DNA from 2 places in the Micromonospora sp. WMMD714 genome. Region 1 is predicted to be linked to the other one. Evidence: riboswitches for the same ligand, from Rfam matches in the RefSeq annotation. Region 1 holds a riboswitch; the other holds the start of a gene.
What was found. Region 1 has a riboswitch for cobalamin ahead of O7625_RS26145 (hypothetical protein). Riboswitches for the same ligand answer to the same signal wherever they lie in the genome.
Positions count from the first base shown of each region.

Region 2: it holds a riboswitch for cobalamin, as region 1 does, so the genes downstream of both, O7625_RS19045 (ribonucleoside-diphosphate reductase subunit alpha) here and O7625_RS26145 (hypothetical protein) in region 1, are expected to answer to the same signal.

Region 1 covers NZ_CP120744.1:6,152,347-6,157,433, reverse strand. Annotated here, with positions in the region: gene O7625_RS26155 (hypothetical protein) at 1-455, opposite strand, end outside; gene O7625_RS26150 (peptidase) at 488-1,531, opposite strand; cobalamin riboswitch at 1,632-1,783, opposite strand; cobalamin riboswitch at 1,976-2,181, shown strand; gene O7625_RS26145 (hypothetical protein) at 2,397-2,699, shown strand; gene metE (5-methyltetrahydropteroyltriglutamate--homocysteine S-methyltransferase) at 2,839-5,076, opposite strand.
Region 2 covers NZ_CP120744.1:4,412,929-4,419,546, forward strand. Annotated here, with positions in the region: gene O7625_RS19040 (ribonucleotide-diphosphate reductase subunit beta) at 1-745, opposite strand, end outside; gene O7625_RS19045 (ribonucleoside-diphosphate reductase subunit alpha) at 799-3,174, opposite strand; cobalamin riboswitch at 3,294-3,511, opposite strand; gene O7625_RS19050 (helix-turn-helix transcriptional regulator) at 3,540-4,427, opposite strand; gene O7625_RS19055 (oxidoreductase) at 4,555-5,457, shown strand; gene O7625_RS19060 (hypothetical protein) at 5,513-6,232, shown strand; gene O7625_RS19065 (TetR/AcrR family transcriptional regulator) at 6,278-6,618, opposite strand, start outside.

The sequences.
Region 1 (5,087 bases):
GCCCCGAAGGACCAACCCTCGACACTGCCCGGAGCCGGGTTGTAGCCGCTGGCGCCCGAGGAGCTGTAGGACCACGACCCGCCCGAGGGGGCATGCCAGTACGACCAGTAGGCGGTGGCCGGCGGTGTGTTGACACACGGGTCCGTCGCGGCCGTGGGCTTGCCGTTGATCCTGCAGACGAACGCCAGACCCCAGCGCGAGGTGCCGGTCACCGTGAAGCCGGCCCCCTGCAGGGCGGCCAACCCGGTGGCCGGGTCGCCTAGGGCGCACGCGACCTGCACGCCCCCGCCGAGCGCGCCGTAGTCGACCACGACGGTGACCCCGGTGGTGCCGGTGCAGGCGGCGGCGTGCGCCGCCTGCGGCACGGGCTCCACGGCGGTCAGGGCGACAGCGGCGATGGCGGCGGCCACCAGGCCGGCGAGTCGTACGCGGACGATGGATCGGAGACGGAACACAGGTCCTCCCGGGTTCAGGTCGGCGTGACAGGTCAGGGACAGGTGAGCACCGGTGCGTCGGAACCGGCGGTCGCAGCGGAGAGCGTGGCGTAGCCGGCACCGGTCAGGCCCAGGACTGCCTGGCCGGTGGCGCGGGTGGCGGTGGCCGGGTCGAAGGTGCCGCCGTCGAAGTCGACCGCGCCCCGGTCGGCCGGGGCTGCGCCGCAACCCACCTGCAGGCCGACCAGGAACGTCCGTGCCCGCGCCCAGGCCAACGGCCGGTGGCCGGTGCGCAGCGCCTGCGCGGCGAGCCCGGTGCTGTTGGCGTTCGGGATGCCCGTCGGGTCGGTGAAGCTACCGTTGGCGCCCTGCACCGACACCAACCAGCGCAGCCCGGCGGCAGCGTCGGCCGGGCGGCCCGCCGCCTGGAGCGCCTGCACCGCCAGTGCGGTGGCGTCCACATCGGAGGTACACACCGGCTGGGCGGGCAGCAGCGGGTATCCGCCGTCCGGGCAGCGGGTGCCGGCCAGCCAGGTGGTGGCGGTCGCGGGCGCACCCTGCGCTGTGCGGTCCAGGGCGAGGATCGCGAAGGACTGGCTGAACGCGTTGCTGTAGTTCCCGTACGCCGACCGGTCGGTGAACCGGCCGTTGGACGATTCCAGCCCCCGCAGCCGGGCGATCAGGTCGACCCCGCCGACGTCGGTCGGGTCGCCCCCGCGTACCTGCACGGCGAGGGCGAGTTTCGCGGTCGCGCCTGCGTACGCCTCGGCGCCGCCGTCACCGACGTAACCGTCGCGGACGTCCGGCCGGGTGACCCAGTCCAGTGCCCGCGTCCCGAAGTCGTCGGCGACACCGGCGGCGGCGAAGGCGAACACCGCGTCGAGGGTCAATCCCTGGTCGGGGTAGGCGACGCCGTCGAAGACCACCTCGAATCGTTCGCCGTCGACGAGCTGCCGCGCGAGCCAGCCGGCGGCGGCGCCGGCCCGGTCGGCGCCGGGGTGTGCGGGCGCAGCGGCCGCGGGCGTGGCAAGGGTGAGAGCGGCGAGTGCGCCGCAGAACAGGGCGAGCAGGCGGTGCCGGCTCAGGCGGACGACCATCGGAAGCGCCTTTCCGGCCCGGCGGTCGTCAGAACCCGGACGATCACCACCGGCAGGCAGGATCGACCGGCCTCCGACCCGTGGGCCACGACGGGTGGGGAACGGACATCACGCGTGCGGCGGGTATTCGGACTTGCCGTCAGGGGTGTCTGCCACCTCGACGACCTACCGTTGCGGGCCAGCGCCGGACTTCGACCGGACTTCCCCCGCGCACGCGTTGATGAAGTTGTCGCGACAGTCTGATCTCCGCGACAGAGGATGTCAATGCGCCATCGTGCGAACACGGTTGGTGAGAACCGGCATGATCGCCGTCCTCTCCGGACGAAGCCGGCCGTACCCTCGCCACCCGACACGAACGCGGTCAGCAACGGCACATCGACTCACCGTCGCCCGCGGTACGCAACGTTGCAGTAGGAAACACCGCCGCGTCGGGACCCGACGCGATATCGTGACACCGCAGTTGGTCCGCCACGCCCACCACGTGGCGGCGCAAGAGGGAACCCGGTGCGAGACCGGGACTGCCCCGCAGCGGTGAGTGGGAACGACCGCCGTCATCAGCACTGGGCCCGCACGGCCTGGGAAGCGACGGCCGGTAGGCCTGAGCACGACGCCCACGAGTCCGAAGACCTGCCGCTGCCCACGTGTATCCGCGCGTGGAGAGCTCGGCGACCTTCGAGGGCGGGTCGACCATCGGCGACAGCACAACATCCGGTGCTGCGTGCGACCGTACCGCTCCCTGCCGAGTTCGGGCGACTCAGCAGAAGGAGACCCAGATGCAAGCGCCACCAGCACAACGGCCCCATCCGTCAACGTCCGACGCCGTGACTCCCGGCATCGCCGGCACGCCGGCCGAACGGAACGGCCAGTGAGCAAGACCGCCGCACCACGCCACCTCAGGATCGATGACGAAGATGTCGTCGTCCTCCCGGCGGCGGACTACGAACGTCTCGCTTCCGCGCGCCGGCAACTCGGCGCCCGCGAAGCGCGAAACCGCAGCCTGACCGACCAGGTGAAAGCCCTGAGCACACTGCTCACCGACATCCGGCAGATCGTCGATTCGACGCCGGACTGCTGCGGGGCTCACCGCGATGCCGACAGCCGGATCAGGGATCTGGCAGACGCCCAGCGGATCCCGCGACCGCCGGTCATGCCCGCACCGACGACATGAACCACCGCGACACCCACCCGGACACCGCACCGCATCCGACGGCACTCTCCTGAGCCGCCCGACCCTGCCGGTAGGTGAGTTGCGCGGACGGCTCGGGGTCCGGGCGGACTCCCTTGGGAGCCCGCCCGGACTGGCCCGGTCAGCTCCGACGGACCTCGGCGGCAGCGGCGACGAGGTGCCGGAGGGACGCCTCGACCTCGGCATAGGTGCGGGTCTTCAGACCGCAGTCCGGGTTGACCCACAACCGTCGGGCGGGCACGGCCGCGACGGCCCGGCGGAGCGCGTCGACCACCTCGTGGTGGGGTGGGATGCGGGGCGAGTGGATGTCCCACACGCCGGGGCCGACGCCCCGGCGGTAGCCGATCGCGGCGAGGTCGTCGAGGATCTCCATCTTCGAGCGGGACGCCTCGATGCTGGTGACGTCGGCGTCGAGGGCGTCGATGGCGGTGATCACCTCACCGAACTCGCTGTAGCACAGGTGGGTGTGGATCTGGGTGTCGTCGGCGACCCCGCTGGTGGCCAGCCGGAACGCACCGACGGCCCAGTCGAGGTACGCCTTCTGGTCGGCCCGGCGCAGGGGCAGGGTTTCCCGGAGGGCGGGCTCGTCGACCTGGATGATCCGGATGCCGGCAGCCTCCAGGTCGCGGCACTCGTCGCGCAGCGCGAGCGCGACCTGGTCGGCGGTGTCGGCCAGGGGCTGGTCGGTACGGACGAACGACCAGGCCAGGATGGTGACCGGGCCGGTGAGCATGCCCTTGACCGGACGGTCGGTCAGCGACTGGGCGTAGGTGGACCAGGCGACGGTCATCGGAACCTGTCGGGCCACGTCCCCGTGGATGATCGGCGGGCGGACGCAGCGGGAGCCGTAGGACTGCACCCAGCCGTGCGTGGTGGCCGCGAAACCGTCGAGTTGTTCGCCGAAGTACTGGACCATGTCGTTGCGTTCCGGCTCACCGTGCACGAGCACGTCCAGGCCCAGCCGTTCCTGCAACCGGACGACCTGCTCCACCTCGGCGCGCATCCGCTGCGTGTAGCCGGCGTCGTCGAGGGTGCCGGCGTGGTGCGCGGCGCGGGCTCTGCGCAGCTCGGTGGTCTGCGGGAACGATCCGATCGTGGTGGTCGGCAGGTCCGGCAGCCCCAACCGTTCCTGCTGGCGGGCGGCCCGGGACGGATAGTCGGCGCGTTGCCGGTCGGTGGGGCGCAGCGCGGCCAACCGACCGCGGACGTCGTCGTGACGCCAAGCCGCCGGGACGGGCGGCAGCGGGGCGGGCAGGGAGGTGGTGCCGTCGCGTAGTGCGCGGCCGAGCAGGACCACCTCGTCGACCTTCTGCCGGGCGAACGCGAGCCGCGCGGACAACTGCGGGTCGAGGGAGGTTTCGGCGGACAGGTCGACCGGGACGTGCAGCAGCGAACAGGACGTGGATACCGCCACGTGGTCGGCCAGTCCGCCGACCGTCGCGCCGGCGGCGACAGCGGCGCGCAGATCCGTGCGCCAGACGTTGCGCCCGTCGACCAGGCCGGCAACGACGGTCTTGCCGCGCAGGGGACCGGCGGCGGCGAGCCGGTGCAGGTTGCCCGCACCGGCGACCAGATCCAGGCCGACCGCCTCGACCGGGGTGTCCAGCAGCGCCGGCAGCGCGTCGCCGAGGTCACCGAAGTAGGTGGCGACGAAGATCCGGGGCCGGTGGGGCAGCTCACCGAGGCGTCGGTAGGCGTGCCGCAGACCCTCGATCTCAGCCGGGCTGCGGTCGGCGACGTAGGCAGGCTCGTCCAGTTGGACCCACGCCACGCCCGCCTCGGCCAGGGCGGTGAGGATCCGGGCGTACGTGTCGACCAGGTCGTCGAGCCGGCCGAACGGATCGTCACCCTTGGCCAGCAGCAGGAAGGTGGCCGGACCCACCAGCACCGGCCGGGTGGTGATGCCCAGGTCACGCGCCTGCGCGTACTCGCCCAGGGCCTTCTCCGGATGCGCCGCGAACACGGTGTCGGGATCGATCTCCGGTACCAGGTAGTGGTAGTTGGTGTCGAACCACTTGGTAAGTTCCAGCGCTGGCGCCGCATCGACGCCACGGGCCATGGCGAAGTAGGTGTCGAGTTGCCCGAGGCCGAGCCGGGCGAACCGGCGGGGGACCGCACCGACCGCGACGGCGGTGTCGAGCACGTGGTCGTAGTAGGAGAACGTGTTGGACGGGATCGCGTCGAGACGCGCGTCGCGCAGCGTCCGCCACACGTCGGCACGTAGCCCGGTGGCGACGTCCTCCAGACCGGCGGCATCCAGCGTGCCGGCCCAGTACGCCTCGACGGCCCGCTTCCACTCGCGGTGGGCGCCGATCCGGGGATAGCCGAGCACGGTGCTCTGCCCGAATGAGGTGGTCACAGATGGTCCTT
Region 2 (6,618 bases), 1.7 Mb from region 1:
GGTCCTCGGCGAACTGCGCCTCGCACTCGACCGCCTCGGCGAGCATCTCGGTCACCTGCCGCTCCAGCTCGGCGTCGAACAGCTCCGGCTCCTCCCGCCGGACGGTCTCCACCACGTCGAACGCGAACGCCATGTGCATCGACTCGTCGCGGAACACCCAGTTGGTGCCCGACGCCAACCCGTTGAGCAGGCCCCGGGACCGCAGGAAGTAGACGTAGGCGAAGGCGCCGTAGAAGAACAGCCCCTCGATGCAGGCGGCGAAGCAGATCAGGTTCAGCAGGAACGCCCGCCGGTCGGCCCGGGTACGCAGCTCCCGCAGCGCGAAGACCGAGTCGATCCAGCGGAAGCAGAACTCGGCCTTGCGCCGGATCGACGGGATGTTCTCGATGGCCGCGAACGCGGCGAAGCGTTCCCGCTCGTCGGGGACGTAGGTGTCGAGCAGGTTCAGGTAGAACTGCACGTGCACGGCCTCCTCGAACAGCTGCCGGGACAGGTACAGCCGGCCCTCCGGGGAGTTGACGTGCTGGTAGAGGTTGAGTACCAGGTTGTTGGCGACGATCGTGTCGCCGGTGGCGAAGAACGCCACCAGCCGGGACACCAGGTGCCGCTCGGCCGGCGAGAGCCGCTCCAGGTCGGCGAGGTCGGCGTGCAGGTCGACCTCCTCGACGGTCCAGGTGTTGCGGATGGCGTCCTTGAACCGGTCGAAGAAGTGCGGGTAGCGCATCGGTCGCAGGGTGAGGTCCATGCCGGGGTCGAGCAGCAGCTGCCGCCCGGCGGTGCGGGGTTCGTCGACGGTGGTCACTGGCACGCCTCGCAGCTCTCGGGGTTCTCCAGGGAACAGGCCAGCGCCTCGGCGTCGGCCGTCACGGCCGGGGCGACGGTGACGGTGGCCTGCTGGATCCGGGTCGCCGGACGCGACCGCAGGTAGTAGGTGGTCTTCAGCCCGGACTTCCAGGCGTGCAGGTACATCGAGGACAGCTTGCCGATGGTCGGCGCGCTGAGAAACAGGTTCAGCGACTGCGACTGGTCGATGTACGGCGCCCGCGCGGCGGCCAGGTCGATCAGCGCCCGCTGCGGCAGCTCCCACGCGGTGCGGAACAGCTCCCGCACCTCGGCGGGCAGCTCGACGATGCCCTGCACCGACCCGTCGGCCCGCTTGATCCGGTCGCGGATCTCCGGCGTCCACAGGCCGCGGGCCTTCAGCTCGCGTACCAGGTAGGTGTTGATCTGGAGGAACTCCCCGGACATCGTCTCGCGCTTGAACAGGTTGGACACCTGCGGCTCGATGCACTCGTAGCAGCCGGCGATCGACGCGATGGTGGCGGTCGGGGCGATCGCGACCAGCAGCGAGTTGCGCAGGCCGTGCGCCGCGATCCGGGTGCGCAGCGCGGCCCACCGCCCGGCCTGGGTGGGCTCCACACCCCACAGGTCCGGGTGCAGGTCACCCCGGGCCGCCCGGGTCTGCGGGTACGCCGGGTGCGCGCCGAGGCGTTCGGCGAGGTCGGCCGACGTCTCCAGCGCGGTCAGGAAGATCTCCTCCTGTACCCGGGTGGACAGCTCCCGGGCGGCCACCGAGTCGAACGGCAGGCGCAACGCGAAGAACGCGTCCTGCAGGCCCATCAACCCCAGCCCGACCGGCCGCCAGCGCGGATTCGACGCCGCCGCCTGCTCGGCCGGGTAGTAGTTGACGTCGATCACCCGGTCCAGGAACACCACCGCCGTCCGCACCGTGGCGCGCAGCTTCTCCCAGTCGACGCCGTCGCCGGTCAGGTGCGCGCCGAGGTTGACCGAGCCCAGGTTGCAGACCGCCGTCTCGGTGTCGCTGTTGACCTCCAGGATCTCGGTGCACAGGTTGGACAGGTGGATCGTGTTGCCCGGCACGCCGGTCTGGTTGGACAGCCGGTTCGCCGGGTCCTTGAACGTCATCCACCCGTTGCCGGTCTGCGCCAGGGTCCGCATCATCCGCCCGTACAGGTCCCGGGCCTTCACCGTGCGGACCGCCTTCTTCTCCGCCACCCGGTACGCCGCGTCGAACGCCTCGCCGTACAGGTCGGGCAGCTCCGGGGCGTCCGACGGGTCGATCAGCGACCACTCGGCGTCGGCCTCGACCCGGCGCATGAACTCGTCGGGGATCCAGTTGGCCAGGTTGAGGTTGTGGGTGCGCCGGGCCTCCTCGCCGGTGTTGTCCCGCAGCTCCAGGAACTCCTCGACGTCCGGGTGCCAGGGTTCCAGGTAGACGCAGGCGGCGCCCTTGCGCCGGCCGCCCTGGTTGACCGCCGCCACCCCGGCGTCGAGGGTCTTCAGGAACGGCACGATCCCGTTCGACCGGCCGTTGGTACCCCGGATCAACGCGCCCCGGCCGCGCACCCGCGACCAGGAGATGCCGATGCCGCCGGAGAACTTCGACAGCTTCGCCACCTGGTGGTACCGCTCGTAGATCGAGTCCAGCTCGTCGCGGGGCGAGTCGACCAGGAAACACGACGACATCTGGGTGTGCCGGGTGCCCGAGTTGAACAACGTCGGGGAACTCGGCAGGTAGGCCAGCGACGACATCAGCCGGTAGAACCCGACCGCCTCGTCCGGCGTCCCGGACAGCCCGCAGGCCACCCGCAGCAGCCAGTACTGCGGCGTCTCCACCACCAGCCGCGACTCGGGGTGCCGCAGCAGGTACCGGTCGGCCACCGTGCGCAGCCCGAAGTACTCGAACCGCAGGTCACCGGCCGGGTCGACGGCGTCGTCGAGTTGTCGTGCGTGCCGGGCCACGAACGCGGCCGTGTCGTCGGCGATCAGGCCGAGGCCGTGGGCGTACCGGACGGACTCGCTGAAACTCGTCACCGACTGCCCGCGCACCTCCTTCTCCACGAACCCGGCCAGCAGCCGCGCCGCGAGCCGGGAGTACTGCGGCTCCGTGCCGATCAGCTCCGCCGCCGTCTGGATCGACAGCCTGTCCACCTCGGCCGTGGTCGCCCCGTCGTAGAGACCGTTGACCGTCGCGGTGGCCACCCGCAGCGGATCCACCTCGTCCAGGTCGGCGGCCCACCGGGCGACGGCCGTGACGATCCGGTCGACGTCCACCGGCTCGGTGCCGCCGTCGGGCCGGCGTACCCGCATCACCGGCCGGCGCGGCTCCACCTCGCCGGCACCGGGCGGGGGACTCTCCTGTACGACCGTCATGACCTCTCCTCGCCGTCACCGATGACCATCGGACGCGGGAGAACGCCAACGGGCGCGGCGCGACGGCCGACCCGGAACCTGGCGTCGGTCGTCCCGCGCGACCTCAGGCCGCCGCGCGCGGCAGCGCACGGCGCGCTGGCAGGTCTTCGGACTCGCGGGCCGGACCGGGGTCCACCGGTCGCCTACTGGCCGTCGCTTCCCAGACCTCGCGGTCCAGTGCTCGATGACGGCGGTCGTTCCCACTCACCGCTGCGGGGCAGTCCCGGATTTCCACCGGGTTCCCTGTTGCCTCGACCGGACCACCGGGCCCGGCCGAACCAGCTGCGTGGCACACCATATATGGCGTAGATGGGGGAGAGGCAACACTAGATGTCGCGGGGGCGTGTCGGATAACTCTCACCCGACCGCGCGGTGGCCCGCAGTGAAGCCAGCAACCGCAGCGCGTCCGCGTCGGCGCTGCCGGGCTCGGCGGTGAAGACCAGCATGACCGGGCCGGGGCTGCCGGGCAGCGGATAGGTGTCCCAGTCCAGGACGATGTCGCCGACCCCGGGGACCTGGAAGGTCTTGGTGCCGCTGACCGACTCGCGGACGTCGTGCCGGGACCACAGCCGGCGGAACTCGGCGCTGCGGATGCTCAGCTCACCGACGATCGCGGTGGCCCGGGGGTGGGTGGGGTCGGTGGCGACCGCGGCCCGCAACATGCCGATGTAGTCCAGCGCCTGCCGCTCCCAGGCCGCGCACCGCCGGGTCCGGGTCGCCGCCTCGTCGAACATCAGCAGCAGCATGTTGAGCCGGTCCGGCGGGTAGCCGTCCGGGTCGCCGAGCAGCGCCACCGCCCACGGGTTCCAGGCGAGCAGGTCCAGGTGGCGGCCGAGCACCACCGCCGGGGTGTCCATCACCCGCAGCAGCCGCCGGGTGCTCTCCGGCACCCGCTCCGGGCCGTGGTCCACCCGGGCCGGCACCGGCCGGCGGGCGGCCCGGGCCAGGGTGAACAGGTGTCGGCGTTCCCCGGCGTCGAGGCCGAGCGCGGCGGCGAGCGCGTCCAGCACGTCGTCGGAGGGGCGAACCTCGCGGCCCTGCTCCATCCGCTGGTAGTAGTCGGTGCTCAACCCGGCCAGCAGCGCCAGCTCCTCGCGGCGCAGCCCGGTGACCCGGCGTCGTCCGCCCGGCTCCAGGCCGACGTCGCGGGGGTGCAGCCGGCCGCGCCGGGCGCGCAGGAAGTCACCGAGCTCGCGGGCGTACGGATGGGTCATGTCGCCAGTGTGACGCGGCCCGGACCGGCGCGGGTAGGTCTGCGGGACCTAGGCAACCGGGTACGACCGGTCCCGCCCGGCCCGGCCGTAGCGTCGGTGACCCCAGCCGACCGTCAGGGAGCAGCAGATGACCTGGACCGCCGACCACATCCCCGACCAGCACGGCCGCACCGCCGTCGTGACCGGCGCGAACTCCGGCCTCGGCCTGGTCACCGCCACCGCGCTGGCCCGTCGGGGCGCACGGGTGGTGCTCGCCGTCCGTGACACCGCTGCCGGCCGGCGGGCCGCCCAGCAGATCGGCGGTGACGTCGAGGTACGCGAGTTGGACCTCGCCTCACTGGCCTCGGTGCGGGCGTTCGCGGCGGCCCTGGCCGCCGACCACCCGAGGATCGACCTGCTGGTGAACAACGCCGGCGCGGTGCTGCTCGGCCCGCGCCGCACCAGTGCCGACGGCCACGAGCTGCACCTCGCCACCAACCTGCTGGGCCACTTCGCGCTGACCGGCCTGCTGCTGGGCAACCTGGCCGCGGCGCGGGCGGCCCGGGTGGTCAGCCTCAGCTCGATCGTCCACCGCAGGGCACACCTGGACTTCACCGACCTGATGATCGAGCGCGGCTACTCGGGCTCCACCGCGTACGGCCGGTCCAAGCTCGCCACCACCGTCTTCGGGGTCGAGCTGGACCGCCGGCTGCGCGCCACCGGGTCGCCGGTGCTCAGCGTGCTGGCCCACCCCGGCGTCACCCGCACCAACCTGACCCCGCGGGCCTGGTCCCACCAGGGCCGGCGCGGCCGGGTGCTGGCCCGGCTCAGCCTGCTGGCCACCCAGCCCGTCGAGCAGGGCGCGCTGCCCCAGCTGCGGGCCGCCACCGACCCGGCGGTACGGGGTGGCCAGTTCTTCGGCCCGGCCCGGTTCTTCCAGACCTGGGGTCCGGTCACCGAGGTCCGGTGCAGCCGGGAGGCCGCCGACCCCGCCGTCGGCCGTCGGCTCTGGACGGTGGTCGAGGAGTTGACCGGCGTCCGCTACCCCTGACACCGGGGCGCACTAGCATGGCTGCGGTCGGTGACGGCGGCGGAGACGAGGCGAGATGAGATGGCTCGGGCGGGTACTGGGCGGCGGGAACCGGCAGGTCCAGGAGGATCCGGTCCGGCAGGCGGCGCTGTCGGCCGAGGTGCGGCAGCGGTTCGGCACCCACCTGGCCGTCCGACCGGCCGACCAGGTGGCGGCGATCGTCGGCCTGCTCGACGACGGCGACGGCCTGGTGGTGGCGGCCACGATCGTCGGTGAGTTCGCCACCGCGGCCCACGCGGACCTGCTGGCACAGACCGCGGAGCTGTACCGGCGTACCGGTCACCGGTTCCCGGTGGACCGGCGCAACTACCGGCCACTGTGGCGGGAGGTCGGCGGGCGGCTGCACTGGCCGCTGTTCGCGCTGCCGGGCGGCCTGCACCCGTACGTGCACGTCGCCGCCGCCGCCACCGTCATCGGCGCACGGGCGGCGCAGCTGGTCCGGGCCACCGACCCGGATCCGCTGCTCGCCCACCTGTTCGAGGTGCTCGACCTCACCACCTGCGGCTGGGAGTACGGCCGGGTGCGGGTGGACCACGACGGAGCCTCACTGGTCGGTCGCCTGATCTCCACCACCCGGGACGTCCGGGCGGCGATGAAGGACCCGCCGCCGCTGCCCCCGTCGGTCCGGGAGCTGATGCGGACCAACCGGTCGGTCGACGTCTTCGACCTCACCGGCGACCGGGTCGTCGGCACGATCAACGTGGGCGGCGAGCTGCGGCCGGCGCTGCTGACCTGACGGCCGGACCGACCGGCGACGCCCCCGGCCCGCGCCGGCCGGGGGTCAGCCGAAGAGCAGCTCCAACTGGTGGTCGAGGACCGCCGTCGCCTGCGCCGGGGTGTACTGCCCGCCGAGCAGGTACATCCCCAGCCCCTCCACCAGCGCCAGCAGCCCCGCCGCGGCGTCCGCCGGCAGTAGCCCCGCCGCGGCGTCCGCCGCCGGTGGACGTGGCAGCAGCCCGGCGATGAAGTCCACCAGTTGTACGGTGTCCGGCCGCAGCCCGGTGGCCGCCGCCGGGTGCAGGGCGGTCCAGGAGAGGAACGCCAGCGCCACCCGCCCGTCCGCGCGGGCCGCCTCGTCCAGCGGCAGCAACGCCGCCAGCAGGGTGCGCAGCAGCAGCCGGG